Regions from separate parts of the Peribacillus sp. NPDC097198 genome, predicted to be linked through region 2. Evidence: riboswitches for the same ligand, from Rfam matches in the RefSeq annotation. Region 2 holds a riboswitch; each other region holds the start of a gene.
The links. A riboswitch is a leader RNA that binds a small molecule or an ion and turns the genes downstream of it on or off. The one in region 2 is predicted to bind S-adenosylmethionine.
Positions count from the first base shown of each region.

Region 1 (7,775 bases), on a different contig from region 2:
AAGCCCAACAACGGAAGAGTCCTCTGAAAAAAGCGGCCTCGAGCAAGGGGTCAGCCAAGTGGCGGAAGGATATTCACAGGCACCCGGGGAAAACGATGCAATCGGTTCAGATAAAGAAAAAGAAATTTATCTTTACATGAAGTCACTATACAACACTGGAGGACAGAATACCCAAGACGCCATCACGGAAAAGGCGAGTAACAAATTCGAGATTACACAAGAACAGGCCGGTACGATTTATATGCAGTATGAAATGAAGTTATCCAAGCCCAAATGAAAAATTCGCCACACTGAAACAAAAGACCAGCAATCATGGCGACTGCTGGTCCTTAATGTTTCAGTGTTTTTGTTTATAATAGGTCACAGCCAAGGCAAGGGCGAGAACTGCGCCTTTCACGATGTCCATTGCATAATATGGGACCGACATCATGATTAGCCCATTTTGCAGAATTCCAATCAAAACGGCCCCGATGAACGTTCCGAAAGCATTCGGTTTACCTGCTCCTAGAACAGAAGAACCAATGAAGGCCGCCGCCACCGCATCCATTAAATAGGGAGAACCTGAATTGATTTCCGATGTCATGACACGGGAAGCAAGGACGATCCCGCCGATAGCAGCGAACAGCGCCGACAGAAGATAGGCCACTACTTTATATTTATTGACCGAGATTCCCGAAAGTCTAGCCGCCTCCTTATTTCCGCCAATGATGTACATATAACGGCCATGCTTCGTGTAGGTCAAAAAGATATGAGTCGCAACGACAATGACGCCCATGATCAGGATAATCCAAGGCACTTGTCCGATTTTGGCGAAAAATGGGCTGATTAAACCTGTAGCGAATGTTCCATCAGGCATCACCATGTTTTGTGAAACCGTGGCCCCTTTTGTATAAGTAAGGGCAAGCCCTTGAATGATGAACATGGTCGCCAATGTCATCAGCATGTCCGGGATCCTTAACTTTACAATCATGAATGAATTCAATGCGCCCACCACAAGCGAAGCACCAATGGCCGCTATTATCGCAATCAACGTATCCTGGGAAAACCAGACAAACATCGAGATGACGATGGCATTGGCTAATGAGGCAACGGAGCCAACTGACAAATCGAAGCCGTCAACCGTCAAGGAAATCGTGATCCCGATGGCGATGATTGTCACGATGGAGATGGAACGTAAAATGTTAATAAGATTATTCGTTTGAATGAACGATGGATTCGCAATAGCAAAAACCGCAATCAAGATGATGATCGTCAGAATCGTTCCATATTTATAAAAGAATTCGAACAGATCAACTTTTTTCCTGGCTGGCGTTGTTGGTTTCTCTGTAAGAACCGGAATTGGTGTACTCATCCTATTTGCCCCCTGTTGAGTAGAATAGTAGTTCTTCTTCATTTGTCTTGCTTGTCTCTAGCTCCTTGACCATCCTTCCGTCATATAAAACATAGGTCCTGTTTGTGATTCCTATGATTTCGGCCAATTCGGATGATGCATAAATAATCGCTTTCCCCTTTTGGGCTAACTTTGCGATCAGTTCAAAAATATCCTTCTTGGCCCCGACGTCGACGCCTTTTGTCGGCTCATCGAATATGTATACATCCGCATCAGCCAATAACCACTTTCCGATGGCGATCTTTTGCTGATTGCCCCCTGATAGGTTTTCGACCTTCGCTTCCTCTGAAGGCGTTTTGATCCCAAGAGTGGCTATCAGGTCTTTCGCCTTTATCTTTTCTGCCTGGCGATCGACGAAGCTGAATGCCTTACTGAATTTCCCGACACTTGCAGCAGTCAGGTTCGTAGTAACAGACTCCTGTACGAGAACGCCTTCTTTCCTCCGTTCTTCGGGGACTAGTGCCAAGCCGCTCTTCACAGCATGATGGGGCGTTTTCAGAATAAGCTTCCTTCCATTCAATACAACTTCCCCCGTTATAATGGCCGTATGACCGAAAAGCGTTTTACAAAGCTCCGTTTTCCCTGCCCCGACAAGGCCCGCTAAACCGACTATCTCACCGGCCCTCACATGAAGACTGACATCTTTGACTTTATCGGCATCCGACAGTCGGTTCACTTCAAACATCACCGCACCTATCTCGGCATTCACGACGGGAAACTGTTCTTCCATTGACTTTCCAAGCATCTGCTCAATCACTTCGTTTTGTGTGATATCACTGATTCTACTGCGCCTCACACTCTTCCCATTTCTCATGATTGTAATGTCCTCACACACTTCAAATATCTCGGGTAGACGATGAGAAATGAAAATAATGCCTACACCACGTTGCTTCAGCTCATTCACAATCCGGAATAGTTCCGTTGTTTCCGTATGGCTTAACGGAGCAGTCGGCTCATCAAGAATCAAGAATTTACATGCGGTTGAAACGGCCCTAGCTATCAAGACCATCTGCTTTTCGGCCAACGTAAGGTCCCTTACCAGTTTTTTCGAAGACACATGGATGTTCATTTCTTCCAAGATTTCCGTCGCTTTTCTATGTAATTCCTTCCACTTGATGATTTGTTTTCTCCCCATGTTCTGTACGGATTCATTCAGCATCACGTTCTCCGCAACCGTTAAATAAGGAATGAGGGCCGTATCCACTTCCTGATACACAATTTGAATGCCAGCTTCCTGTGCCGACTTTGGCGAACGGATATCCTGTACCTGGCCATTTAGAAAAATGTCGCCGGTATAATGGACATGAGCTCCTGATAAGACTTTCATTAGCGTCGATTTCCCTGCTCCATTTGCGCCGACCAATGCATGTGCTGTTCCCGACTGTACTGAAAAATCAACTTCACTAAGCGCTTTTACACCTGGAAACTCAATCGATATTTGTTTCATTTCTAGTTGAATGCCCATGTCCAATCCCTCCCATTAAACAGACACTCTCTTCAACTTGAAAGAGAGTGTCTACTGATTCTGATCGTTACTTCTTATAATGTTCTTTCAATACTTTCATCCAGTCTTCTTCAAATTCCGTTGATACTCCCCAGCCTTGAACAATGCCGGATAGATTGGTCATGTTGACAGCGTCCTTCGATGATTGAAGCTGTTTTTGAGATATCAATGATGCTTCTAAATCATAGGTTTGCGGCGTTTCTTCCCCCGCTAGTTTTTTCGCTAGCAGTCTCATATTCACTGCACCAATCAACTTCGGATCAACCGCTGCGGTATACGACCATGAGCTTCCTTTTGTTTGAATCTCCTGAAGGTCAGCATTGGACACGTCAATACCATAGATTTTCACTTCATCGCGCCCCGCTTCTTTTATCGCACGAGCTGCTCCGATAGCGAATGCATCCCAGGTTGCGAAAATTGCGTCTATTTTACCTTTTGGATACTTGTTCAACATCGCCGAGACGGCATTTTGCGTCTGGACCGAAGTATCTGAAGATGCCACTCCGAATCTTTCAATTTCATGAATGCCAGGATTTTCTTTCAGCTTTTCTTGATACACGGCATTTCTTCTCACCATAGGAGGGAAACCATCTACCCAAAGGTATGCAATGTTCGCTTCGCCTTTTTGCTCTTCAATCAATTTGTCAAAAGCAAGAGTTGCCAATGCTTCGTCATCTTGTGAGGTTACTGTTACCCCATCAATTTTCGTTAAATCGCCGATGGAATCGAATGTGACTACGCTTTTCCCTGCATCAACCAACTTTTGTACGTCATTCACTGTCGCTGCATCATCACCATGGGAAATGATATAGCCATCATAGTCTTCCTCCAGAGCCTGAGCGATGGCGTCATGGAATTTAGCCGTATCGCCATTGGCCGTAAAAGTATCTACTTGGAAGCCAAGTGCTTCTCCTTCTTCTTGCGCCCCTGCTAAGTATTGGGCAGTGTGATCATCGCCGCCAATTTTACGAATGACTTTAATTTTAGCTCCCTCGCCTTTCGCAAATCGCTCTGGAACATTTTCAAAAGATACCTTTTCCTCTTTTTTCGCTTCCCCTGTACTTTGTCCCGAAGAACACCCCGTCAAAAGCAACGCCGAAGCGATGACTGAAACGAAAGCTCCTTTTAAAATTGATCTTCCCATTTTAATTCCCCCTATTTTTTACATTATTCTTATCTGTTAGCTCGGCATAAACACAAAATAAAAACCTCTCTAAAATAGAGAGGTTTAATCAGCTGGTTTGCAGACTTATCCCTCTCTTATCTGTCAAAACATTTCTGTTTTGCAGGATTTAGCACCAATTCCTAATTGGAACGGTTGCTGGGCATCGTAGGGCCAGTCCCTCCGCCACTCTTGATAAGAGAATATAATGTGTTACGTTTCGTTATGGTAAGTACCACTTTATAGGGATATAGTCATTAAGTCAATAGTTTTTAGAATATTTTAAATGTTTTATTTTCCTTGCAGTTTCGCCAGGCGTCTTTTCTCGATTTTTTCAAGGCGTTCGAATTGGCGCAGTTTCACTTCGAACAGGGTAATCGGATCACGGTAGACTTCAGGATTTTGTCTCATATGTTCCAATGTAGCCTGCTGTTCTTTGATTTCGGCTTTCGTCTGTTCGATATTTTTTTCAAGGATGGAAAATGGACTGCGGTAGAACAGGGATATGTCACGTTCCAAGGATTTTTCGAACAATCCAAACTGAGTAAGGAATCTGTCACTGATCATATCGGCAACATCCTGGAAGTCTTCATTTTCCAAGAACTTCTTATATCGATTGTACATATTCGCTTTATTTTGCGGAATGGCACCAAATAGCTTCCCGGCTCCCTTAAGAATCAACTGAGATGGGGTCCTTCTTAGTAATATATTTACATTTTCTATCCGGATGCTGCTTGTCATCCGGTCCGCATCACGGCGCCAGTCATCCAAGACCCGGAAGTCCCCGGCCAGTACAATACGTTCTTCTTTGTATAGCTCATTGAAGCCTGCGCTCATCTCATCCATGAACTGTTGGCTTTGCGTGAATTCTAACTCAGATGTAGCAATCCAGTCTTGAAGCGAGCGGAAATACTGCGGCATGATTTTATCGGATATAAATGCCTGGATCCGATCGTTCATTTCCTGATTCAACTGTATATGCACTTGGCTAAAGTCACTATTCTCAGATAATGTTTTAGAGCAATCACGCAGTAATTCAGGAATTCGTGTGGAAAGCTGTTTTTTCACTTCTTCTTTTAATAAGCGATAAGATCTTGTAATGTTTTCGGTTTTTTCTTTTTCCAAATCAGTCAACTGATTCGTAGCGCCATTCAACTTCACTTCCATCTGTTCATTCCAAGAAATCGAATGCTCGCATTTCCGTTCATTCGCTGCCCGTTTTTCTAATAGATAGGATAAAGTTTTACGCGTGAAGGCAAGGAGCTTCTCCGCCCTCATTTCCTTCCAATTGCTATCTTGATAGTTTGCGTGAAGGAAGACGGCTAGATCCTGCAGTTGCTGTTTGCTGTCATAAAGCTTGGAGAAAGCAAATACCTTCGCGTTCGGGAAATAAGCATTCACCTTATCCCATGTTTCATCTTCCATCCTGACTGCCACTTGATCACTATAGATGGTATCCATTTTATTCAGCAAGAAATGAATAGGAAGTTTAGGGGCCATTTGTTGCATTTCCAATAGCAAATCACGTTCACTGCCCGTGAAAGGTGCCCGTGCATCCAGAACGAACATCACTCCATCGCTCTCCAGTAAGTAATTTTGGAAGTCAGGGTCTACGCTTTTCTCTCCATTAAATCCTGGAGTATCCAGTAGACGCAGGCGATTATTTCTCAAATAATCACTGATGAGTGTCACATCGACAATCGTTCCGCGTTGACGACGCGTTTCATCCAACTCCGTTAACTCTTCGACCATTTTACGATCTGTATCGGTAATTTCATAGATTTCCAGGTCATCGCCATCTTTAACGCTCACAAGAGATGAATGGTCTTCCGCTGCAATGCTTTCACCCGCTATCGATTGAATGAAGGATGTCTTGCCATTTCCTGCACTTCCAACAAGAAGCAGATTGAAATTGCTCATATCCTTAATTCCCTCAACCATCCATTTCAGCTTATTGCCGACTAATAGATCATTGCTCTCTGCCCATTGAATGATGGAGTGAATCAGTTTTTCGCCTGCTTCGAGACCGCCTCCCAATCTAGGGGATTTCGCTAACAGACTTTCTGCATCTTGAACAACAAGTGCGCTCACTGTATCTGGGAAAATCTCATTCCAGGAAAGGACAGATGCCGCTGCAAATAACGAAATCTCCCCTTCAGCGATTTTTAACCAATTTTCCAACAGTCTTGGTACGACAGGACTTAACTCTTTGACTAAATGCGTACCTTCTAGTAATCCTGCATAGGCATCGCGATAATAGACGGAAAGCTCATCCCAAACATCCCCGTTGTTCAATTCGATTTCATCGATCAATTTATTGATGACCTTAAGCCATTCAAAGTAAGAATCCGTATATTTATAGTTCTTCCAAAGGGCTACCGTCATTTTCTCAAAACGATCTTGGTCAAGATTATATAAGGATCTAAGCACGTTCGCGAAATAATCCGGAGCCGTCGATTGTGCAACGCCCTGCTGGATGTATGTTTTCAAAACATCGAACCAAGCCATTGACTCCGTACGGATACTTTCGTTGGCCGCTAAAACTATCGCGCTATTCCAATCCTTTTGCGCTTCAAAGAAGGAACGCGCAATTTCCGTGACATTTGGATAATCCGGTTGGAAATCGACTGCTTCCTTCACCACTTTGGATGCCAGATCATTTCTTGTTTCTACTATGTATAGTGAAAACAGTTGCAGAAGGACTTCCGTCTTTAATACAGGTTCGCTCGTATTAATGGCTTTATAAATATCTTCTGCCGTCGAATACATCTCTAGCTCAAAGTAGGCATCAGCAATATTCTTCTTAGCCCATTCAGCAAGATTGCCCTCTATATTCTCCCATTTAAATATGGCCGCCTCAAAGTCATGATGCAGGAAGTACACTTCCCCCTGGGCAAACCTGATTGTGGTTAAATCCGATCTTTCCTTTTTTTGTTCCACGAGAAACATTTCTCCCAAGGCTTGAATCGGATGCTTATTTATGTCATCAATCATCGTTTCATAGAACTTTTTGCCAATCAGCTGTTCTTCCATCGTAATTCCCCCGATATATTTCATATTTTCAAGTAAAGGATCAAATCAATAGGTTCCTTTAGATAAGAAAATGATCTGTCAAAGCTCCAAATTATTATTTTAACAAAACAATATGGTAACAACATGTCATAACTCTTACAAGTTTAAAACAGAAACCGCCGGGCTTGTAATGTTTTTAACAAATCGACTCTCTCCCTTAAAATATGCTTTTATGGATTTCACCAGGATATGAAGCAATGCGAGGGATTTCTCCTATACCATTAAATTACCAGAATCCCCGTTTACACACTACCTTAAAATGGTAAAAATAAAATAATATAAAAAAAGCAGCACCTTTGATCATGAAGGATACTGCTCTCTGATAAGCATTGAACAGTAATTGTCCTTTGACAAATTGGGATTATACCCCTGTGCGCTTACGTTGATTATTGGGCTTTTTAGTTAATTGGCTTTTAAGCGGTTTTGTTTTTTTCACAACACCGGTTTCAAGTTTATCTTTACTTGTTTCAGCTTGCTTTTGCGCCAATTTCTGCTTGACAGCATCCGCCAGGCTCAACTTTTTATTTTCAGACATCATATTGTCTCCTTTAGTGTTCTACTTCTATTATAATATAGATGAAGGTAGAAAGATAATAGGGAGTTTTTACGATTCTTTCGATTGATCATAAACCGTTTTAAACCATACC
Region 1 is NZ_JBIWDO010000008.1:74,027-81,801, forward strand. It holds gene ACIQXQ_RS15220 (hypothetical protein) at 1-277, shown strand, start outside; gene ACIQXQ_RS15225 (ABC transporter permease) at 338-1,351, opposite strand; gene ACIQXQ_RS15230 (sugar ABC transporter ATP-binding protein) at 1,353-2,855, opposite strand; gene ACIQXQ_RS15235 (sugar ABC transporter substrate-binding protein) at 2,923-4,038, opposite strand; SAM riboswitch class I at 4,152-4,258, opposite strand; gene ACIQXQ_RS15240 (GTP-binding protein) at 4,348-7,089, opposite strand; gene ACIQXQ_RS15245 (hypothetical protein) at 7,490-7,663, opposite strand.
Region 1: it holds a riboswitch for S-adenosylmethionine, as region 2 does, so the genes downstream of both, ACIQXQ_RS15235 (sugar ABC transporter substrate-binding protein) here and ACIQXQ_RS17165 (Na+/H+ antiporter NhaC family protein) in region 2, are expected to answer to the same signal.

Region 2 (7,775 bases):
ATATAATAAGCTGGACCACCACGGAATGCTTCTCCGTCTTTGACCTTGTAAATTTGAGCAAGTGTGCTTTCAATGAAAGCAGAAGCAGATCCAATCAATGCGATTAACCACATCCAGAAAACTGCTCCCGGACCACCAGTTGTGATGGCTATAGCCACACCTGCCAGATTCCCCGTTCCTACCCGGGAAGCCGTGCTGATACAAAAGGCCTGAAACGATGATACGCCTTTCTTATCTGCCGTAGCACCTTCCCCTAGTAACCTAATCATTTCTTTCACCATTCTAAATTGTACGAATTTAGTCCGAAAAGAAAAATAAATGCCCATTCCAATTAATAATATAATCAGTATAGATGACCATAATAAATCATTTGTTTCAGTAATAAACTTTTCTACTATCTCCATTTTTAAACGAACCCACCTCTAATTATTTCAATACAATACCTTTAGAGTTCCCGCTTTTGCAAAATAGTAAACACTTAAGAATAAAGATGACTCCTTATATTATATTTAATTATACTATTTTAATATTATTGAAGAAGGATATTAGTTTTTTGGAACATAAAAGAATTAAAGATTTCATCCACACTTTCCATTCGAAGTCACTTACCCTAAAAAAGCCCTGGCGACAATGCTCCAGGGCCAACATTCATGAATTTACATTCATGATTTTACATTCATGATTTATTGATACTCTTCCACCCATACTATTTTTATTTCTTCTTCGAGAACCGGGGAAAACCTATTAAAATGGCTATGATTCCTGAAATCCCGATTAAGACTGGATAGAAAGAATAGGGTAGGATACTGATAGGAGAGATGTGTGCAACACCGGCAGCTAAAAGTAGTTGTGCCCCGTATGGCAATAATCCTTGAATACTACAAGCGAAAACATCTAGCAAGCTGGCAGATTTCCTGGGATCAATTTCATACTTTTCGGCAATATTTTTTGCAAGTGGACCAGCAATGATGATGGATATGGTATTATTTGCCGTTGAAAGATTCGTTAAAGCAACCAATCCCGCGATGCTGAACTCAGCACTTTTTTTTGATTTGCTTTTTTTCGTCACGAGGTTCAGTAGGTAATCTATTCCGCCGTTATGTTTGATAACCGAAACCATGCCTGCAATCAAGATCGCTAAGAAGGAGATTTCATACATACCAGCCATTCCATCTCCTACTTTTTGAATAACCTCCATTGCATGATAACTGCCATCCGCTAAACCGATTATTCCAGCAAAGACAATGCCGATAGAGAGAACCAAGAATACGTTGATTCCCGCCAATGCTGCCACTAGAACACAAAGGTAAGGTAGAATTTTGACCCAACTGTAGGCTTCTCCAGAAATTGTAGCTTGTTCACCCATCGTCAGAAAACCAAGGATAACACATGTAATTACCGCAGCAGGTAAAACAATAAAAAAGTTCACTTTGAATTTGTCTTTCATTTTCGTTCCCTGTGTACGTACAGCTGCTATAGTCGTATCCGAAATGAAAGAAAGATTATCACCGAACATTGAGCCACCAATGACCGCAGCCATAGAAAGGGCAACTGAAATATCCGTCTGTTCACTAATTCCTACTCCAATTGGTGCTAAAGCCACTATCGTTCCCATACTTGTCCCCATAGATAATGAGATAAAACAGGCGATAATAAATAACCCCACCATTAATAGATTTTGCGGAACGATCGAAAGTGCAAGATTCACCGTAGATGCTACGGCTCCCATCCCATTTGCCACTTCCGAAAAAGCCCCAGCCAATAGGAATATGACAACCATCAACATAATATTTGAATCCCCGGCACCTTTACAAAAGATTTCTACTTTGTGATTGAATGATTCCTTTCGATTCATTGCCAGTGCCACAGCAGATGCAATGGCAATGGCAACAATCACTGGAAATGTGTAAAAATCTTTTGTAATCACACCTGAACCTATAAATAATATCAAAAAAACGATAAACGGCGTTAAAGCCCATGGATTCCCTTTATTGTCTAAACTCATGATGTACACCTCTTTATTATTTTTGCATGGTATTGGATACTCTTTTTGGACTCTCTAAATTTTCCGGCATCCCTTCATTTTAATATAAGCATGATTAAAAAATAGGAACACACCATCAAGAACAGATTCCTATCCTATGAGTACAAAAAGACCTCTTCCGTTTTAATACAAGAAGAGGTCTTTTAATCTATAAACACTCCTCTTATCTTTCAGGTCAATCGCCTGCTGGATTTGGCACAGCACTCTAAATAAGTCTGCTGCCGAGACATCTTCGGGCCAGTCCCTCAGTCTCTCTTGATAAGAAGTAAGAAATATTCATTTTTTTAAAGCAAATATAAGAGTACAGCATTTTAAGAGTTTTCGCAAGGTAAAGTATTAAAGATTTTTACAAACTTGTTGAATGCATTGGTTTTTAGTCTTCGTGGGCGTAAAGGTAGCTAGTGTGAAAGCAAGTGACACTTTACTCTTCTACACTGATGGGTACCACTTTGCCATCTTCTACCGCTCCGACAACGACTTTTGCTGCGAATCCACCATTTTCGTCAATCGAAGGTATATTGTAAATTTTCTGTTCAGGTGCCGTATTTGTCAGCCCATCCTGCATATGTTCACGGATGGCTTTCACATCCTCGACTGTTCCTGCCGCTTTCATTGCCTCCACAAAGGCATACATAGCAATGTAATTCAACCCCACTTCAGAACTAGCATCTTCCTTATAAATTTTTTTATATTTATCAATGAATGCTGGTGCTGCTTCTTCATTGGAGTCGATAAGCGGAAGCACACCAATCGAACCTTCCAATGTTTCGTATGAACCGGCAATTGGCTTCATTTGATCCAGTTTCGCCTGGTCCATGATAATAAAACCGCCTTTAAAACCTAGTTCTCTTGCTTGTTTTGCAACCTTGGCCGTAGGCTCCGACGCCCCACCGATGAAAAGGACATCAGGCTTTTCTTTTAAAGCATTTGTAACAGTCGTGAAGAAATCCGTTTCTTTAGAGAAATCAATTGAGGCATTATACACGACTTTACCACCCTGCTTTTCCCAATGTGGTAGTAGGTTTTCCGCCCAGTCTTTCCCGTACTGGGAAGATGGTGGCAATGCCGCGATTTTTTTGCCGAAGTTTTCCATTGCATACGTAGAAAACGGTTCAATATACCCTTCATAATTTGGCGGGATCCTTACCGTTAATGAATTTCCGCTTTCCGTGATAGCTGGTTCACTCGAATAGGCACCGATGATAAATTTCTCTTTTTCGTTAAAAACCTGTAGGGCCTGTATCCCCCCGCTATGAGGAGTGAAAATAATCGGAGTTTTGTATTCCTGGATTAAACGTTTAGCATTTGAACCCGTTTCATTCGGTAAGTACTTATCATCCAATGAAACCAGATTGAGCGTATATTTTTCCCCTTCCACTTCGAACCCACCGGCATCGTTTATTTCATTTACAGCCATCTCCATACCATTTAACGTTCGTTTTCCATATAAGGCTGCTGCTCCACTCAAAGGGCCGCTAAAACCGATATTGACAACATTCTTCCCTTTACCGGCCTTTCCTCCCCCACTTGATGCAGGGCTGTCTCCCTTGTTACACCCCACTAGTGCCGTTAGGACGAGTAATAGCATTACAAAGAATACACTCAACTTTTTCATAAAAATCCCCCATTCATTTTTAAACTCTTATGCTCCGATATAGGCTTTCCGTACTTCATCGTTAGACAATAATTCTTTTGCGGTCCCTTCAACGACAATTTCCCCATTTTCAAAAACATATCCTTTATCTGCAATGCTAAGAGCAGCATTCGCATTCTGTTCGGCTAGTAGAACGGTTATTCCTTCCCGGTTTATTTCTTCGATGACTTGGAACATCTGTTCAACAATCAAAGGAGCGAGGCCCACAGAAGGTTCATCTAGCATCAAAAGCTTCGGTTTAGACATCAAAGCCCTGCCAATGGCCAGCATCTGTTGTTGTCCACCACTCAGGCTTCCGGCTTCATCATGGAGTTTTTCTTTTAAAATAGGAAATAAATGATAGACATTTTCCAACGAGGACTTGATTTCCATCTTTTTTTTTCGATGTACGTAAGCTCCCATCTTCAAGTTTTCCTGGACAGTCATCTGAGGAAACAGTTTCCGCCCTTCTGCACATTGCACGATTCCAGCTTGGACATTCTTATCCGGAGCCCTACCTCCGATAGCCAGTTCCTCAAAATGAATTTCACCCTGAGCCAGCTTGCTTATGCCGCTGATAGAACGGAATGTCGTGCTTTTACCTGCTCCATTCGCCCCCAATAGAACGACAATTTCTCCCTTTTCCACTTCAATATTCACTTGCTTAATCGCAGTGAAGCTCCCATAACATACAGTAACATCAGTTAACTTAAGCACTAGCACTACCTCCTAAATAGGCTTTAATAACCGCCTCATTCCCCCTGATTTCTTTTGGAGTGCCCTCAGCAATTTTTTTCCCGTAATTCAGGACCATGATATGGTCAGCTAAGTTCATGATCATATGCATCTTGTGCTCGATCAAGCAAATCGTGAAGCCTGACTGATTTAACTCCTTGATCAGTTCTGTAAGCCCTTCTGTTTCATCAGGGTTTATGCCGGCAGCCGGTTCATCAAGAAAGATGATTTCCGGATCCGTCGCAAGGGCAAGGGCAATCGCCGTCCTCTTCTTTTCCTCTTGAGAAATACTCGAGACCATCTTATTTGCCGCATCCATTAAGCCGACAATTCTCAAAACTTCCATCGCTTTATCACGACAGGTCTTTTCCTCCCGTTTTAACCTCTTCGTCCTTAGGATAGCATCTACCAAATTCGATTTAGTGCGAAGCCTATGTCCGACAATCACGTTATCCAAGATGGTGGATTGTTCAAAAAGACTAGTCGTTTGGAATGTTCTTGCTATGCCAAGTCCCGCTATTTCATTGGCAGGAAGCTTCGTGATGTCTTTCCCTTTGAAGAGGACTGCTCCAGAACTTGGACGATGGAAGCCGCTGATCAAGTTGAAAAACGTAGACTTCCCGGCTCCATTAGGCCCGATAATCGCATTGATCTTTCCTTTTTCAATGGTGAAATCCACATTTTTTACAGCTGCCAATCCCCCGAAACTCTTTGTTAAATTCTTCGTTTCGATAAACATCTTCATCCCTCCTCCGCATTAACCGGAACGTCCTTACTCATAATCAGTTGTTTCTTATCTCTTCGTTTAATTTTCCAATCAAAGAATGCACCCGAAATACCGCGTGGATAGAAAATGATGATCAACGTAAGTAAAGGTCCAAAGATCAACATTCGATACTCTTGGAGAAATTGTAGATTCTGGGATAGTATGACGAGAAGCAAAGTTCCAACCAAAGGTCCCGATAGAGTTCCTATTCCGCCGACCAGTAGATACATCAACAAGTCGAACATTATGGCCGTAGACCCGATATCCGGTCCGATAAACCGCACGAATGAAGCATATAAGGCACCTGCCAAGCCTGCAAAAAATGTAGAAAGAACAAATGCGGTCAACTTATTCTTCATCGTGGATATGCCTATCGTTTGGGCAAGTTCCTCACTATTCCTGATGGCCATATAGGTTCTCCCTGTCAACGAATGAACAATACGATACATGACCAAAATGACGCCAAGTAGGAAAATGAGCACCAAATAATATTGTGAAGCGGCCGTCTCGAAAGTGATGGGTCCGATATTTCCAGGGGCCGGAATCCCAATCAAGCCTCTAACTCCTTCTGTAAGACCTTCCCATTTATCGATGACCAGGTAGATGATATATCCGACGCATAAAGTATAAATTGCGAAAAAGTGTTCTTTTGTTCTCAATGCTATTAATCCGACCAAAAAACCAAGCGCCCCTGAAATTAGGCAAGACAAGACCAGTGCCAACCAAAAGTTCATTCCCGCTTTTACCGTCAATAACCCCAATGAGTACGCCCCAATGGCAAAGTATCCAGCATGGGCAAGCGAAAGATAGCCCGTATAGCCCGCTAACAGATTAATTCCATATACCGCGATTGCCCAGATGAAAGACAACGTTAACATATGAACGTAATAGTCATTCTGCGCGATGATTGGAAATAAAAAGGCCAGGATGATCAAAATTAAGATGACATTTCGTTTTGATAAGATATTCAAACTACCTCTCCCCCTTTGCGAAAAGACCCGTCGGTTTGACCGTTAAGATGACTACTAAAAGGAAGAAGGCTATGATATCCTTATAATCATTGGATATATAGGTTGCGCCAAGGCTTTCACTGAATCCAAGAATATATCCACCAACGATTGCACCTGGAACGCTTCCCATCCCTCCTAGGATGATAATCACGAAAGCCTTTAATATCACTAAATGACCCATGCCTGGAAAAACTAGATTGATGGGAGATGCAAGGGAGGAAGCAATGGCGGCTAGCCCCCCAGAAATCATGAAGGTCAGCATGGCAACTTTATTGATGTTAATCCCGACTAGCGAAGCCCCTTCACGACTTTGGGACATCGCGATGATCGTGGAACCTGTATACGTCTTCTTTAAGAACAGATAGAGAACCGACATGACCACGATTGCCGCCACAATAATCAACAAACGTTGCATCGTGAACGTCAAGCCCATGATATTGACTACTTGTCCATAAGGAGATTGCATGGTTTGAAAATCAGCTCCCCAGACAAATTGTGCAAAGGCTTCAAGAAAAAGTAAAATTCCAATGGCTGCAATTTTATCATGCAACGGTGGAGCATCCCTTAACAAACGGAATACGAATCTTTCCAATAAAACCCCAAGAAGGCCCACGACAATGACGGACACGAACATAGCAATCCAGTAATTCAGCCCAGATAACGTCATCATCGACAACGTGACATACCCTCCTATCATATAGAGAGCACCATGGGCAAAGTTAGGGATATGAAGAATCCCATAAACCAATGTCAACCCAAGGGCAACTAGGCTATATACGCTTCCGATCGTTAAACCATTAAACAATTGCTGAACTAAAATCTCCATTTCCTGCCTCCCTTATCCCAATGAATTGTTCGTAGGTAATCCTTTACTTTAATACAACACCCCTAACCATAAGGAACTCTTCTCCATGACCCTATCGAATTGTTAATGCCAGCCTTTTTGTTAGCGCTTTCATTATTTCATCGCGTAATCCATCGAAAGGCTACCCGCTTCTTCTGTAACCTCGTTTCGACCCATTTTTCCGTAATCTTTATCTACTTTTTAAGTTGTCTGCGTCCCATTTTATGATTTCATGAATACTATCTTCATATCTGTCAACTGAATAACGCTGTGCAATCGTCGGAAACGTTCCACAGTCACCTCACATTCCCCATAGATCATTTGTAAAGCATTTCCTTAATAACAATGCAAGTACTATGCCATCTTGAAAAAGCCATACTAAGTCACTTTACGAAATAAGAATGATTCACTTTTGATTCAAATAATTGAATCCACATGGCATGACCATCATTCACTTTTGACTGAATGAACCACTTTTGAATTAGAATGGATTGTCTTTGCAAAAATAGATTTTATCCAGATGACTACTAGGGAAGAAATGAAAAGGGGCATTCCCCTTACGGAAATCCCCCTTTGCTTACCTATTCTTTTCACTGACTCTCAAGCCATATTTTTTTAGTTTCCTGACAATCGTAGCCTGGCTTGAATCAAGAGCTTCAGCAATTTCATATGTGGTCTGATAAGTTTGCGCCGCTTTTGTCAATATTTCTTTTTCAGCTCCCTCCACCGCTTCCTTTAGAGAC
Region 2 is NZ_JBIWDO010000011.1:27,962-35,736, forward strand. It holds gene ACIQXQ_RS17160 (alanine/glycine:cation symporter family protein) at 1-404, opposite strand, end outside; gene ACIQXQ_RS17165 (Na+/H+ antiporter NhaC family protein) at 713-2,005, opposite strand; SAM riboswitch class I at 2,205-2,309, opposite strand; gene ACIQXQ_RS17170 (ABC transporter substrate-binding protein) at 2,466-3,665, opposite strand; gene ACIQXQ_RS17175 (ABC transporter ATP-binding protein) at 3,687-4,394, opposite strand; gene ACIQXQ_RS17180 (ABC transporter ATP-binding protein) at 4,387-5,151, opposite strand; gene ACIQXQ_RS17185 (branched-chain amino acid ABC transporter permease) at 5,154-6,149, opposite strand; gene ACIQXQ_RS17190 (branched-chain amino acid ABC transporter permease) at 6,151-7,014, opposite strand; gene ACIQXQ_RS17195 (sigma-54 interaction domain-containing protein) at 7,610-7,775, opposite strand, start outside.

Region 3 (7,775 bases), on a different contig from region 2:
AATATTCCGTGTTATGTCTCCGCAAGCACCCGCTGTTGTCAATCCTACCTGATCTAGACGATTTAATATATCAGGGACCTGCTCTATCGTCAACCAATGAAATTGTATAGCTTGCCGTGTAGTGATGTCATAGACATCGCGGCCATAATCCTTAGCAATATTTGCAAGGGTGATCTGTTGGTCGTATGTGAGAATCCCTCCTGGAATCACAACACGCATCATCCAATAACCAGCTTCTTTAGGACGTTGTAAGTAAAGACCTGCCCATTTGAACACATCCCATTCTTCTTTAGGGATGGAATCGAATCCATTTGCCGCGTAATGAGGAATATCGTCAAAAATCTTCAAAGCATCTTTTTCCAGTTTCCGAATTTCCATTTTGTTTTTGGCAAGCGCTGGATTGTCCGCCCAAATCTTCTCGTACACCATTTCTTTTCCCCCTAGGTTAAATCGCTCTCTTTGTTGTCAAATAGTCTATAACCTGTTCGACGCACTCTTCTACACTAAACTGACTGGATTCCAATACGATTTCCGGATGTTCCGGTTCTTCATATGGAGAATCGATTCCAGTGAAATTTTTAATGATACCTTTACGCGCCTTGTCGTAAAGGCCTTTTGGATCACGGACTTCACATTCTTCAAGTGGACATTTTATGTACACTTCAATAAACTCGCCTTCTCCAAGCAGGTCCCGAACAATTTGACGATCTGCACGAAAAGGTGATATAAATGCCGTTAATACGAATTGACCACTGTCCACGAAGAGCTTGGAGACCTCTCCAATCCGTCTAATATTTTCTGTGCGATCTTTTTCTGAGAAGCCTAAATCCTTGTTAAGTCCATGACGGATATTATCCCCATCCAAAACATAATTTCGGATATTCCGATTATACAACTCTTTTGCAACAGCATTGGCGATCGTTGATTTCCCAGAACCTGAAAGCCCGGTAAACCATATCACCGTGCTCTCATGACCGTTTTGCTTCCGTCTAAGTTCCTTCGTTACCGATGCATCATGCCAAGTTACATTAGTACTTTTACTCATGAGGATCCTCCTTCTAAAACTTACAATAATTAGTTATATACCTCGTTCTTCTTAAGCCCTTCTATCAATACTTCGATTACTTCTTTGCGGCTGAAAGTCGCTGGTGGAATTTCCCCATTCCGTAACATTTCCCTAACCTTCGTCCCAGAGAGGATGACGTGATCTTCTTTACCATGCGGACATGTTTTTGCAGAAGCCATATTCCCACATGTTTTACAATAGAAGCTATGTTCAAAGAATAATAATGTTATCCCTAACTCATCAGAAGTGAAGTTCCCGAAGATTTTTTGTGCGTCATACGTACCGTAATAATCGCCCACACCTGCATGGTCGCGCCCGACAATGAAGTGAGTACATCCGTAGTTTTTACGAACCATTGCATGAAAAATCGCTTCTCTAGGTCCTGCATATCGCATGGCTGCTGGGAATACCGCAAGTGAGACACGGTCCTTTGGATAATACTTTTCAAGTAATACTTTATAGCTTTCCATCCGAACGTCAGCAGGAATGTCATCGGACTTCGTGGCACCAACTAATGGGTTTAAGAATAAGCCATCCACTATCTCCAATGCTGTTTTTTGAATATATTCATGGGCACGGTGAACGGGGTTTCTTGTTTGGAAACCGACAACCGTTTTCCACCCTTTTTCTTCAAATGTTTTTCGGGTATCAACTGGGTCTAAATAATGATCCTCGAATAATGGACGCTCGATCCGTTTAATAAGCTTGATTTTACCACCTACATATACATCGCCACGATTATATAGATTTTTTACACCTGGGTGATTCTCATCATCCGTTTGATAAACTAAAGTTGCCTCCACTTGCTTATCAGGTGTAAATATATCGGAAACGGCAAGGACTCCATAAGTTTGGCCCTCATGAGTTAACTTTACTTCTTCTCCGATTGTAAGAGCGTTTACCACATCAGCGGAAAGTGGTAATGTAATAGGAATACTCCAGACATGCCCGCTGCTAAGCCTCATATCCTTTACTACTGTTTGATAGTCTTCTTTTGAAAAGAATCCCTCAATGGGGCTGTATGCTCCAGTCCCTATAAGTTCCAAGTCGCTTAATGAGATTTCATCAATTTCAACGGATTGTTCTATTTTAGTTAAATCATAGTCTGGTTCAAAGCGATTGATTAATGTTCCTCCGTGCGGCAAGCTAATGGTCATGCTGATTTCCCCCTGAATTTTTTATAATTATGATAAATGTAATCCGCATTCTGTTTTTTGGGCACCTTGCCATCGTCCTGAACGAAGATCATCAGCATTAATGGCAGGTGCTGTACATGTTTTACAGCCAATACTTGGATATCCATTATCATGAAGCACATTATATGGTAAGCCATTTTTATGCGCATAACGCCATACATCTTTCCATGTCCAATGAATGAGCGGACAAATTTTGATAGATTTGAATTTGTTGTCCTTGTTTATATATTCAGTCAATGCACGGGTTTCCGATTGCTCCCTGCGCAGTCCCGAGAGCCAAGCCGTCGCTGTTGATAATACTTCAGTGAGCGGCGTAATTTTGCGGATGTTACAGCATTGATTTGGGTCATGAAGCCATAATTCATCACCAAATTCAGCGGCTTGTTCTTCCAATGTCATTTCCGGTTTCTTCATTACAATGGAAAGCCGTGGGTAACGATTTTTCACTTGTTCGATTAATTGGTAAGTCTCAGCGAAATGAACATCCGTATCCAAGAATACGATTTTGGCGGAAGGATTAACCTTTGCCAGCAAATCTGTCAGTACAATTCCTTCAATCCCAAAACTACAGGCATAAATGAGTTTATCTCCGTACTCTGAATTTGCCCATTCCAATACTTCTAAAGCGCCTTTTGTATCGCTATCTTCCGGGAACGAAGGTAATGTCGCTGTATCAATATTTTCATAGTCCACTAGCTCTGCCAACTCTATCCCCCCTTTTAAGAATCACCCTATGGTACAGCAGATATCTTTGAAAGCCTTTGAAACACCATTTCTTATAATGAAAAAGGCGGCTTTAACCAATAGTTTCCTATTTATATCAGCTAAATCCACCTCTAGTTTTCTAGTCAGCAGTCCATTTATTTAATTCTCAATTTTTCGTTTCTTTCCATTTGTATAACCTTACCGTCCTGAACGATAAGGGTTATGGATCCATATTTCATAGTTTTTAGCATTTCTTGCAGTCTTTCAAATATTTCCCCCAGCTGATTTTCCTTTTCCAAGGCTATTCCTCCTTTAAGAAAACTCGTCGACTAGCTTGTCGTAAGATGATCAGCTTGTAAATGAATTCCCCCAAATTAATAAAATCAATCAGAAAAATCCTTCCATGCCAAGATGGAAAGATTGATAAGGTAATCTTATTTACCTTATCTTCCAAAATGATGACATTTTGTTGGATGTAGCACCTTGCATTCATGATGCAGGTTGCTGGACTTCAAAGGGCCAAATCCCTCCGTCGCTCTTGATAAGTTTTATTATTTTAAATATTAACACATATCAAATCATTGTCAATGGAGTTTTCATATAAATTAACTTGGTTTAATATTTTGGTTTAACTTCAATTATTATACACAAATAGTTCAAGTTTGTTACAGTGATTTGTTAAGCCAGTAAAAAAGGTTCATTCATCCTGAACAAGCTTGAATAAACCTTTAAAGTAGCCTAATAACTTAACTCGTTGATGGGAAGGGTCAAGATAAAAAGAAGAAATGATCAATTTCTTCTTTTTTGTATGGCTTCTACAAATTCCTTTACTTGACTCTTTGTACGATCAAGTAATTCCACTTCCTTAATCGGATGTTTTGGATTCTGCTTATCGATTTCTTTATCGACAAAGTATAACCCCTGCATCGGTTCCCCTTTTAATATTGATATAAGAGGTTTCAGCGCATAATCTATAGCTAATAAATGCCTGTTGCTTCCCCCAACCATTATGGGCAAAACTGGCTTATCCTTAAACGCGCCCTCGGGTAATAAATCAATTAGAGCTTTCAACACTCCTGTATAAGATGCCTTATAGACAGGTGAACCAATAATGATACCATTAGCTTGCTTAATCTTTTCTGAAAGTCTTAGAATATCCTCGCTATCATAACGACCTTGGAATAAGTCGTTTGCAGAAAACTCGGTAATAGAATGATAGTCCGTCGTAAATCCTTCTTTTTCCACCAACGTTTGGATATATTTTAATGAAATATCTGTTCTTGATGGTATAGCAGGGCTGCCTGATAAAATTATAATTTCGCTCATATATATTCCTCCTGTATGTAAAATCTGCAAAGGATCTGGGTCCTTTCCAGTTAAGCAACTTCAATTAATTATCTTAATTATCAGAAAAATAAAAGTCAAGTAACTTGATTGGAATTTATATTTTTGAAACACTAATAAGAATTGTATTATGCCATTGACTAAAAATCCTGCCCCGTTAGGGCAGGATTTTTAAAGCTTTTCAACTCTATTGATTGATTGAGTCTTTCACCATTTTTAAAAAAAGTTGTATAAATCGTTGATCACCGGTCAGTTCTGGATGAAACGAACTGACAAGAACCTGTTCTTGTCTAGCCGCCACTACTTTCCCGTCATAACTTGCTAATATCTCCACATCTTCACCTACGCCAACGGCAAAAGGTGCTCTGATAAAGACACCCATGAAAGGTTCTTCCATTCCTTTAACTATAAGGGGTGCTTGAAAACTTTCCCTCTGACGACCAAAACCATTTCTATTTACTGTAATATTGATAAAACCAAGATGGGTATGTTCCAAACTAACCATTTCCTTTGCCACTAATACCATCCCTGCGCAAGTTCCGAAAATCGGTTTTTTTTGTTCGAAAAATGCCGTAATCGGCTCCATGAAACCATAATGGTCCATTAGTTTTCTCATAGTGGTGCTTTCTCCACCAGGAATGATCAGGCCATCGATATCCTTTAACTGTTCTGGGTTCTTAACTAATATCGCATGCTCACCGGCTTCCTTGATTTGGTTCATATGTTCCTCTACAGCACCCTGCAAACCTAAAACACCTATGGTTACCATGTTTACCATCCACGCTCCTGCATTCTCTCAGCTGGGGCCAACTTAGAAATATCAATTCCTTTCATCGCGCTTCCCAATTCTTTAGACAACTTGCCTATTAAATCATAATCGGTGAAGTATGTAGTTGCTTGTACGATGGCAGCAGCGAATTTATCGGGATTTTCCGATTTAAAGATTCCTGAGCCCACAAATACACCGTCTGCCCCAAGTTCCATCATCAGGGCGGCATCTGCAGGAGTCGCAATTCCACCTGCTGCAAAGTTTACTACAGGTAATTTCCCTGTGCGCCGGATTTCCTTCAGAACTTCATAAGAAGCACCAATATTTTTTGCTTCAGTCATTAATTCATCCTCGCTCAGCATGCATACTTTACGAATTTGAGATTGAACTTTTCTCATATGCCGTACAGCTTCCACAATGTTCCCTGTCCCAGGTTCTCCCTTCGTCCGAAGCATCGAGGCCCCTTCGCCGATACGTCGGGAGGCTTCCCCTAAATCCCGGCAACCACATACAAAAGGTACTATATAATCGCTTTTCAAAATATGATATTCTTCATCGGCCGGAGTCAGTACTTCACTTTCATCAATGTAATCCACTCCCATGGATTCCAAGATTCTCGCTTCCACAATATGACCGATCCTTGCTTTAGCCATCACTGGGATCGAAACAGCTTTCATCACTTCCTCCACGATCCTTGGGTCCGCCATCCTTGCCACACCGCCTGCAGCACGAATATCTGATGGTACCCTCTCAAGGGCCATGACAGCCACCGCCCCCGCCGCTTCAGCAATTCTTGCTTGCTCTGCATTTATGACATCCATGATTACGCCACCCTTTTGCATCTGCGCCATTCCTCTTTTAACTGTATCGGTTCCTACAAGCTTTTCCATTCTTCTTCCCCCTAATATTTGCATAATTAAGATTTGTTCATTAGTATAAGAAATAGTTGACCACATTGAAAGTGTCAGTTTTAATGAAAATGATAGGGTCAGATAGAAACCACGAAAAGGGCGGTAAAAAAATGGATATGCTAGCATGTAATTTAAACCGTATGGATGAAGTGCCATTATATGAACAGTTATATTCACACATAAAAACGGAAATTGTAAATGGGCGGCTCCCTTTTGGTACAAAGTTGCCTTCAAAACGGAAACTAGCGGAATTTCTCCACATCAGTCAAAATACTGTCGAGACAGCATATGAGCAATTATGTGCTGAAGGCTATGTTGAAGTCATCCCAAGAAAAGGGTATTACATTCAAACTTTCGAGGATTTGGAATACACACAACCTGTGAATGCCCCAGTCGAAAAGACGGTCAATAACAAGAATGATTTCCTGTTTCATTTTCACCCCAGCCAGATAGATACAGAAAACTTTCCTTTTGAAAAATGGCGTAAATATACAAAAAACACTATAGACATATCAAATCAAGAACTCCTTTTACTAGGAGACCCTCAAGGCGAATATGAGTTACGTTGTGAAATTGCCCATTACCTGTACCATTCTCGCGGAGTCCGGTGTGTGCCCGAGCAAATCATTATCGGTGCAGGGCTGGAGATTATACTGCAACAGCTGATACTACTGTTTGATAAAAAAACAGTATATGGTGTCGAAGACCCCGGATACCATTTAATTTTACGGCTTCTGAAAGGCTATCCAAATGATGTGTATCCACTAGAAGTGGATGAAGAAGGCGTGAAGGTGGATAGAATCGATCAATCCAATATTGACGTCCTTTATATAACCCCTTCTCATCACTTTCCCTATGGAACGGTTTTGTCCGTTAACCGACGTACTCGCTTGTTGAACTGGGCTCAAGAGACGGAAAACCGCTATATCATTGAAGACGATTATGATAGTGAATTTCGTTATAGTGGAAAAACGATTCCCTCTCTACAAAGTTTGGATGCTGGTGATAAAGTGATTTATTTAGGATCATTTTCTAAATCATTGATTCCTTCTATTAGGGTCAGCTATATGGTTTTGCCTCTCGCTTTACTAGAAAAACATAAAGAGGAATTATCTTTTTACCATTCAACTGTCTCCCGAATCGATCAACATATTTTGACACAGTTTATGAGAGAAGGAGATTTCGAGAAACATTTAAACCGAATGAGAAAAGTTTATCGTAGAAAGTTGGAAAAGGTTTTGGAACTATTTAAACCCCATCATCAGCAGATAACGATAATTGGCGAGCGATCAGGACTTCACATCGTCCTCATCGTTAAAAATGGTATGAATGAAGAGGATCTTATCCTAGGAGCTTCAAATGCCCATATTAAGATTTACGGACTATCTTCCTATAGCATTCAACATAAGAAAGAAAGTCCACCCAAAATCATTCTTGGTTTTGCAGGAATTCCTGAGAAGGAACTGGAAAAAGCCATTCAACTATTGCTGGTTTCATGGGGATTCGACACAAAAAAAGAAGTTCAGAATGGTTACTGAACTTCTTTTTTTGTTACATTCTTGTTAAGTATCTTTCCATCATTTCTTTCGGGACCATACTTCCCCCTGTAGCCCATATGATGTGCGTGGACTGATTTAACCTTCCTGTCAATCCTTCATTAATGATATACTTTTCTCCTTCTTCCCTACTGAATATTTGAACCGGTCCATATGCTCCTGCCAGGGCTGATGGCTCTAAATAATAAGCTTCCGTTTTAGCCATCATTCGAAGGAAGTCAAATAATC
Region 3 is NZ_JBIWDO010000009.1:122,635-130,409, reverse strand. It holds gene ACIQXQ_RS16320 (nitrite/sulfite reductase) at 1-429, opposite strand, end outside; gene cysC (adenylyl-sulfate kinase) at 446-1,045, opposite strand; gene sat (sulfate adenylyltransferase) at 1,075-2,223, opposite strand; gene ACIQXQ_RS16305 (phosphoadenylyl-sulfate reductase) at 2,251-2,955, opposite strand; gene ACIQXQ_RS16300 (YezD family protein) at 3,123-3,239, opposite strand; SAM riboswitch class I at 3,408-3,515, opposite strand; gene ssuE (NADPH-dependent FMN reductase) at 3,757-4,293, opposite strand; gene pdxT (pyridoxal 5'-phosphate synthase glutaminase subunit PdxT) at 4,499-5,080, opposite strand; gene pdxS (pyridoxal 5'-phosphate synthase lyase subunit PdxS) at 5,083-5,970, opposite strand; gene pdxR (MocR-like pyridoxine biosynthesis transcription factor PdxR) at 6,102-7,529, shown strand; gene ACIQXQ_RS16275 (D-serine ammonia-lyase) at 7,543-7,775, opposite strand, start outside.
Region 3: it holds a riboswitch for S-adenosylmethionine, as region 2 does, so the genes downstream of both, ACIQXQ_RS16300 (YezD family protein) here and ACIQXQ_RS17165 (Na+/H+ antiporter NhaC family protein) in region 2, are expected to answer to the same signal.

Region 4 (7,775 bases), on a different contig from region 2:
CGCTTGACGGCGGTTTCGACTGTCCGAACCGTGATGGCACAGTCGCACATGGCGGCTGCACCTTCTGCAGTGCCGCAGGATCGGGGGATTTTGCAGGCGATCGCGTCGAACCGCTTGATGTCCAATTTAAGAAAGTCAGTGAAAAAATGCACCACAAATGGAAAGACGGCAAGTATATGGCCTATTTCCAAGCGTTCACGAACACGCACGCCCCTGTCGCAGAGCTTCGTGAAAAGTACGAAAGCGTCCTCACTCAGGATGGAGTGGTCGGGCTTTCCATCGCGACACGCCCGGACTGCCTGCCTGATGATGTAGTCGACTATCTAGCCGAACTGAATCAACGTACCTATCTTTGGGTCGAGCTTGGCCTGCAGACGGTCCATGATGAAACGGGGAACTTGATCAACCGGGCCCACGACTATGCTTGCTACAAGGAAGGCGTCGATAAACTGCGTAAACACGGGATCCGAGTCTGTACCCACATCATCAATGGCTTGCCTAACGAAGATTATGCAATGATGATGGAGACCGCACGTGAAGTCGCTAAACTGGATGTCCAGGGAATCAAGATCCACCTGCTTCACCTTTTGAAAGGAACGCCGATGGTCAAGCAATATGAAAAAGGGATGCTTGAATTTCTTGAACGGGACGATTATGTAAATCTCGTATGCGATCAGTTGGAAGTCATTCCCCCAGAAATGATCGTCCACCGCATTACCGGCGATGGCCCCATAGACTTGATGATCGGGCCGATGTGGAGCGTCAATAAATGGGATGTCCTGAACGCCATCGATGCCGAACTGAAACGCCGCAATAGCTGGCAGGGAAAACATTATCAATCAGAGGAGGTCCCATCACCATGAAGCTGAATCGCGTTTTGGATTTTGCGAAGCTACTTCTTGAGAGAGCCGTTCAACAAGGGGACATCACCGTTGATGGAACGATGGGCAACGGCCATGATACCGTCTTTCTCGCCCAATTGGTCGGCGAAACCGGTCATGTCTATAGTTTTGACATTCAAGAGCAAGCCATTCACACTACCGCGAATAAATTGGAAACGGAACATTTACAAAAGCGTTGCACCCTTGTCCACGATGGACATGAACAGCTTGATACGTATATCACCGGGGAACATGCGGGAAAGATCACCGGGGCCATCTACAACCTTGGCTATCTACCTGGAGGCGATAAATCGATCATCACGCAAGCCGATACGACAATCGCTTCTCTTGAAAAACTGTTCGACATGATGGCGCCAGAGGGCATCATCGTCCTCGTCATCTATCACGGCCATCCAGGAGGAGAAACGGAACGGGATGCGTTGATGCACTATGTACAGAACCTGTCTCAACAAAAAGCCCATGTCCTGAAATACGACTTCATCAACCAAGTTCATTCTCCTCCGTTCCTCATTGCGATAGAAAAAAGGTAGAACTCCCACCACCGTTCAATAAACGGTGGTGTTTTTGTAATTTCGACCGATTTTTTCGAACTTTTAAACTTTTACCCATTATAATGAGGAAAAAATGGATAAGTGGGTGTAGAAACATGGAACAATTATCGACTTCGTTACTGGCAGGGCAGATTTATTGACTGAGAAAATCAAACGAGATACAAGTGAATCATTTGGCCAATTCGTCACTAGCCTGACTGCATTGACCGAAGATAGAACACGATGGAAGAATTGAAGCCGTTCGAACATGTCTTTGACAAGTTCCTCCAAAACAAAAAGCTGCTGAAGTTTCTCAGCAGCTTTTTTCTTATTTAAACGACATAGCCCAATATCTTCAACCGGTTTTCAACGAAACTCAGTGCATATTGAAATACGTCATCCCGCTCCGGTTCATTGAAAATTTCATGATATAGTTTCGGCCATTCCTTGTATTGCTTTTCGCTGGCCAAGTTATAGTTGAACCACTCCCGGACCGCCTTTTTGTTGACGACCTTGTCATCTCCGCCCTGCATCATCAGTAAAGGCACGTCCTGAAACTCTGGAATCTCTTCAAAAGCATCCTTCATTGCCTGTACAAGCTCCCGATACCAGCGAACGGAAACTCTGGTAATGTACAATGTATCGTTCGTATCCGATTCACGGATTTCCGAATTCCTCGTCGCCATTTGGGGAGTTAACCCTGAATCTACCCGGAATTTTGGCATCACGATATTCATGCCGTGTGAAATGGCGGTTAAGTATTTGGGAGGATGCGTCATCAGGCCGAGGCATGGCGATGATAAAATGACCCCCGCGATGTCCCATTCTTCCTCCTGAAGCAGGCGGATCGCAATCAACCCACCCATGCTATGTCCTAATAAAAAGACAGGAAGGGAATAATCGTATGCATCTTCAATCCAGCTTTTTACTTCTTCTAAATATTCGTCAAAGGAATCGATATGCCCCCGGAAGGCGCGTGTCGTCATTCCCTGCCCGGGTAGGTCGCCCATGACGACATGGTATCCGGCTGAAAGCCACATTTGTGTTAACCACTTGTAACGGCCATGATGCTCCATTGCCCCATGAATAATGACGATGACGCCTTTTGCATCTCCGTCCGTCTCCCATTTCCACATTCGAAATCCCCCTTTCACTTTTCTCTAGTTGTAAACGTTCCATGCAGAATGAAAAATAATCTATATGGTAAATTATAACCACATTTTCGGTTTTCGACAAAAACGAAACCTAATTAATTGTGCTCAATCAAATAGTAGCCAAGGCTATTTTGATACGGTATATTAAAATAATACAGCAAAATTATCCACTTCGGAAAGGAAATGATGAAAATTGATTATTTATCCATTCAAAGGCATGGAACCAGAAATTTCCGAAAGCGCCTATCTTGCTAAAAATGCCGTCGTGACAGGCGATGTCAAAATCGGTGATGAATCAACGATCTGGTTCAATACCGTCATTCGCGGCGATGTGGCACCCACCATCATCGGGAAAAGAGTAAGCGTGCAAGATAACAGCGTACTTCATCAAAGTCCCAATAACCCACTGATAATCGAAGATGAAGTGACCATTGGCCACCAAGTCATTCTACATAGCTGCAAAATTCGAAAGAGAGCCCTCATCGGCATGGGTTCGATCATCCTTGATGGAGCGGAAATCGGTGAAGGTGCCTTCATCGGTGCAGGGAGCCTTGTCCCCCAAGGAAAGGTTATCCCGCCGAACACCTTAGCCTTTGGAAGGCCGGCCAAAGTCGTTCGTGAAATTAATGAGGAAGATCGCCAGGATATGGATCGCATTGTCCGGGAATATGCTGAAAAAGGACAACTCTATAAACAGGCTGACCGAATAAAGTAACACCAATCGTATGATTACAAAAAAACGCTTAGCTAAAAATAGGATTCCTTGAATTATTCCCTAGGAAGCCATATTTAATCCTATTTTTGCCCATCAAAAAAGGTGCCTTGCATTAAAGCAAGGCACCTTTTCTCATATGATTTACGCTTTAGCTTGTGTTTTTAAAGCTTCTGCTTTATCCGTACGCTCCCAAGGCAAATCAACATCTGTACGGCCGAAGTGACCATATGCAGCTGTTTGCTTGTAGATTGGGCGACGTAGGTCAAGCATCTTGATGATACCAGCTGGACGTAGGTCGAAATTCGCCTCTACCAATTCCACTAGCACCTCTTCACTTACTGTTCCCGTTCCAAATGTATCGATTGAGATGGATACAGGCTTAGCCACGCCGATTGCGTAGGCCAATTGCACTTCCGCTTTGTCAGCCAGGCCAGCAGCTACGATGTTCTTCGCAACGTAACGAGCGGCATATGCAGCAGAACGGTCCACTTTTGTTGCATCTTTACCAGAGAAAGCACCGCCGCCGTGACGAGCGTATCCGCCGTACGTATCAACGATGATTTTACGGCCAGTAAGACCAGCATCCCCTTGAGGTCCGCCGATTACAAAACGGCCAGTCGGGTTGATGAAGTATTTTGTATCTTCATTGATTAAGTCAGCCGGTACGACCGCATTAATCACATGTTCTTTTAAGTCGGCTTGAATTTGTTCAAGTGTCACTTCAGGATCATGTTGTGTGGAGATGACGATTGTGTCTACACGTACAGGTAGGTTATTTTCATCATATTCAACCGTTACTTGCGTTTTTCCATCAGGACGTAAATAACTTAGCGTGCCATCTTTACGAACTTGAGAAAGACGGAATGATAGCTTATGAGCCAATGAAATGGGAAGTGGCATAAGCTCTTCCGTTTCATTGCACGCGAATCCGAACATAAGACCTTGGTCCCCTGCACCGATAGCATCGATTTCCTCATCGGACATCGTACCTTCACGTGCTTCCAATGCTTTATCAACACCCGCTGCAATATCAGCAGACTGCTCATCGATCGAGCTTAGCACGGCACAAGTCTCGGCATCGAAACCATATTTCGCACGAGTGTACCCGATACCTGCAATCGTATCGCGGACAATGCGTGAGATATCCACGTAAGCCGATGTTGTAATTTCTCCAGCAACAAGTACAAGACCTGTCGTTACACTTGTTTCACACGCAACGCGCGCATTTGCATCCTTAGCTAGGATTGCATCTAAAATGGAATCTGAAATCTGATCACAAATTTTATCCGGATGGCCTTCTGTCACAGATTCAGAAGTAAATAGACGTTTCTTTGACATCTTATTTCCTCCTTGGAAGTTAGTATGTTGTAGGCATGAGCCTGATCTTTTACGGAACTCGTTTCCCTTATTAGTTTCAATCATAGACACAGAATTAATGAATAAAAACACAAAAACCTTCCCTGGCAAATGAGGAAAGGTTTAAAAATTCTATCATCTATCCTTTCACTCTTATCGTTCAAGGGTTTTTTACCTTGCTCAGGTTAGCACCATCACCACTATTCCTTGAAGGTTCATCGCTTTATTTTCGGCGATTGACCTTGGAGTCAAGTTCAATATGGCAGGTTGCTGGGTTTCAAAGGGCCTGTCCCTCCACCAACTCGGGATAAGAGAATCCGTACAATTTAAGATACTATCGTATTTAGTCGGAATTTGTCAATGTTTTTCTAAAAAGAACATTTTTCCCCAATGAAAAATAAAAAAACTTTTTATCTGGCACAGCCGGACTATAAATAGTATCCTTAAAGAGTGTAAACTAAGAAGATAAGACCATTGACTTACAATGGATAAATCGGACAAAATGAACATACCATCCGACCCCCATATTCATCCCTTTTTCAGATACATAAATGGTTGTTCACTTCTTTTCTTCCTATTATAAATGAAAAGGTACACTAATCCTAAAACGGGACTTCACAAAGACTTGTGGCAGCAATCGTTTTTCACATCCTAGATTCACTTCATCCAGATCGTCTCCCGATTCAACCAGATTCAAAAACATCCATCCAGGATGACTCACTGCAAGTATATGCCCGCACTATACATAAGGTTACACTCGAAGTGAGATAATTGATTAATGTGACTATTCCATTTTCATTCACAAAAAAAGTTAAATAGTATAGACTATTTAATCCAATGTGTTATACTAATTGTATTATAAAAACTTAAACAAAGGAAGGTATCTCATATATGAATTCTGTTGACGTTAATGAGTTACACCAATTATTAGCAGGAAATAATGTGCAAACTCAACTCTCAGTTCCTCAATTAGTTGAAAAAGTATTAAGCAGAAATGAAGGCGTTTTAACTTCAACCGGCGCAGTAAAAGCTGAAACGGGCAAATACACGGGCCGTTCACCTAAAGATAAATATATTGTGGAAGAAGCTTCTGTAAAGGACAAAATTGACTGGGGCCCAGTGAACCAACCCATTTCCGAGGAAGTATTCAATAAACTATATAGTAAAGTTGTGGACTACTTAAAGACAAAAGAAGAAGTCTTTGTCTTCAAAGGTTTTGCTGGAGCAGACGAATCATCACGCCTTCCTATCCGAGTGGTTAATGAATATGCTTGGCACAACCTTTTCGCTCATACATTGTTCATCCGTCCGAATGAGGAAGAACTAAGAGGGCACGAAGCAGAATTCACCATCCTTTCCGCACCTAATTTCAAAGCGGATCCAGCAGTTGATGGAACGCAATCCGAAACGTTCATCATGGTATCATTCGAACGCCGTACTATCCTAATCGGTGGAACTGAATACGCAGGTGAAATGAAGAAATCGATTTTCTCAATCATGAACTACCTACTTCCGGAAGAAGAAATCCTTCCAATGCATTGTTCGGCAAACGTAGGTCGTGAAGGCGATGTCGCTTTATTCTTCGGATTGTCCGGTACTGGTAAAACGACTTTATCTGCCGACACGAACCGTAAACTGATCGGTGATGACGAACACGGCTGGTCTTCTAACGGTGTATTCAACATCGAAGGCGGATGCTATGCAAAAACCATCAACCTTTCACGTGAAAAAGAACCACAGATCTTCGACGCCATCCGTTTCGGCGCCGTATTGGAAAATGTCGTGGTAGATCCCGAAACACGCGTGGCGGATTACGATGACAGCTCATTAACGGAAAACACCCGTGCTGCATACCAAATGCAAGCGATCGATAACATCGTGAATCCAAGTATTGCGGGACACCCGAATACAATCATTTTCTTAACGGCTGATGCTTCTGGCGTACTGCCTCCAATCAGCAAACTTTCTAAAGAACAAGCCATGTTCCACTTCTTGAGCGGATACACAAGCAAATTGGCAGGTACAGAAAGAGGCGTGACGTCTCCTGAAGCAACATTCTCTACATGCTTCGGTTCACCTTTCCTACCACTTCCTGCTACACGCTATGCTGAAATGCTTGGAGAAAAAATCGACGAGCATGACGCAAAAGTATACCTGGTTAACACAGGATGGACTGGCGGAGCTTATGGAACTGGAAGCCGTATGAAGCTTGCTTATACTCGTGCCATGATCCAAGCAGCACTTGAAGGTGAATTAGCCAACATTGAAACCGTTCAAGATGATATCTTCGGCTTGAACATTCCGGTTCATGTTCCTGGTGTTCCTGATGAAGTGCTTCAACCAATCAAAACATGGGCAGACCCTGCTGCATACACAAAATCAGCAAAAGACCTTGCCGCTCAATTCCGTGCAAACTTTAAGAAATTCGGTAGCGTACCAAACGAAATCGAAGAACTTGGCGGGCCGATTGCATAATAAAGATAGGAAAAAGGACCAAGCGAAAATCGCTTGGTCCTTTTCTTTATCATCAAAGCAAGAATGCATAGTCCCTGGATATCCTCCTCTTCCCCACATTAGCTTTCTACGCGCACACCCCTTGGCTATCCCCATCCCCTTCCTCCTATTTCATGTGACAAGCCGCATTGCAACAGAAAAAACCCGAACGACTAAAACACCGTGGGAGTGGTGTTCATCGTTCGGGCTCTTCATCGTGTTCCTAAATCTTGAAATGGCTTACTTCCTTCTGTAGGTTTTCGGCCAGGATTGCTAGTGATTGGGCGCCTGTCGTAATCTGTTCATTCGCCGCTAGCTGCTCTTCTGTGGCTGCACTTGTATCATGTGCCCGTTCAGCAGCGCTCACCGCAATTTCCTTTACGGAAGTGGCCCCTGCTGCCACCTCTTCGGTCATGGCTTGAATGTCTTCGATAGCATTGGATGCCGACTCTATCCGTTTTCCCACTTCACCGACTGCCACTTTGATCTGGTCGAACACCTGCAAGGAATTCTCCGATGCAATGAGTCCATCTTCGGCTTTCTTGGTTCCCATCTTGATGGATTCCACCCCTTTTTTGGTCGCATCTTGAATCATGCTGACCATGTTTGCAATCTCTGAAGCGGA
Region 4 is NZ_JBIWDO010000005.1:43,477-51,251, reverse strand. It holds gene mnmL (tRNA modification radical SAM protein MnmL/YtqA) at 1-863, shown strand, start outside; gene mnmM (tRNA 5-(aminomethyl)-2-thiouridylate-methyltransferase MnmM) at 860-1,432, shown strand; gene ACIQXQ_RS10230 (hypothetical protein) at 1,511-1,723, opposite strand; gene ACIQXQ_RS10225 (alpha/beta hydrolase) at 1,765-2,568, opposite strand; gene ACIQXQ_RS10220 (gamma carbonic anhydrase) at 2,783-3,301, shown strand; gene metK (methionine adenosyltransferase) at 3,443-4,639, opposite strand; SAM riboswitch class I at 4,808-4,971, opposite strand; gene pckA (phosphoenolpyruvate carboxykinase (ATP)) at 5,549-7,132, shown strand; gene ACIQXQ_RS10205 (methyl-accepting chemotaxis protein) at 7,374-7,775, opposite strand, start outside.
Region 4: it holds a riboswitch for S-adenosylmethionine, as region 2 does, so the genes downstream of both, metK (methionine adenosyltransferase) here and ACIQXQ_RS17165 (Na+/H+ antiporter NhaC family protein) in region 2, are expected to answer to the same signal.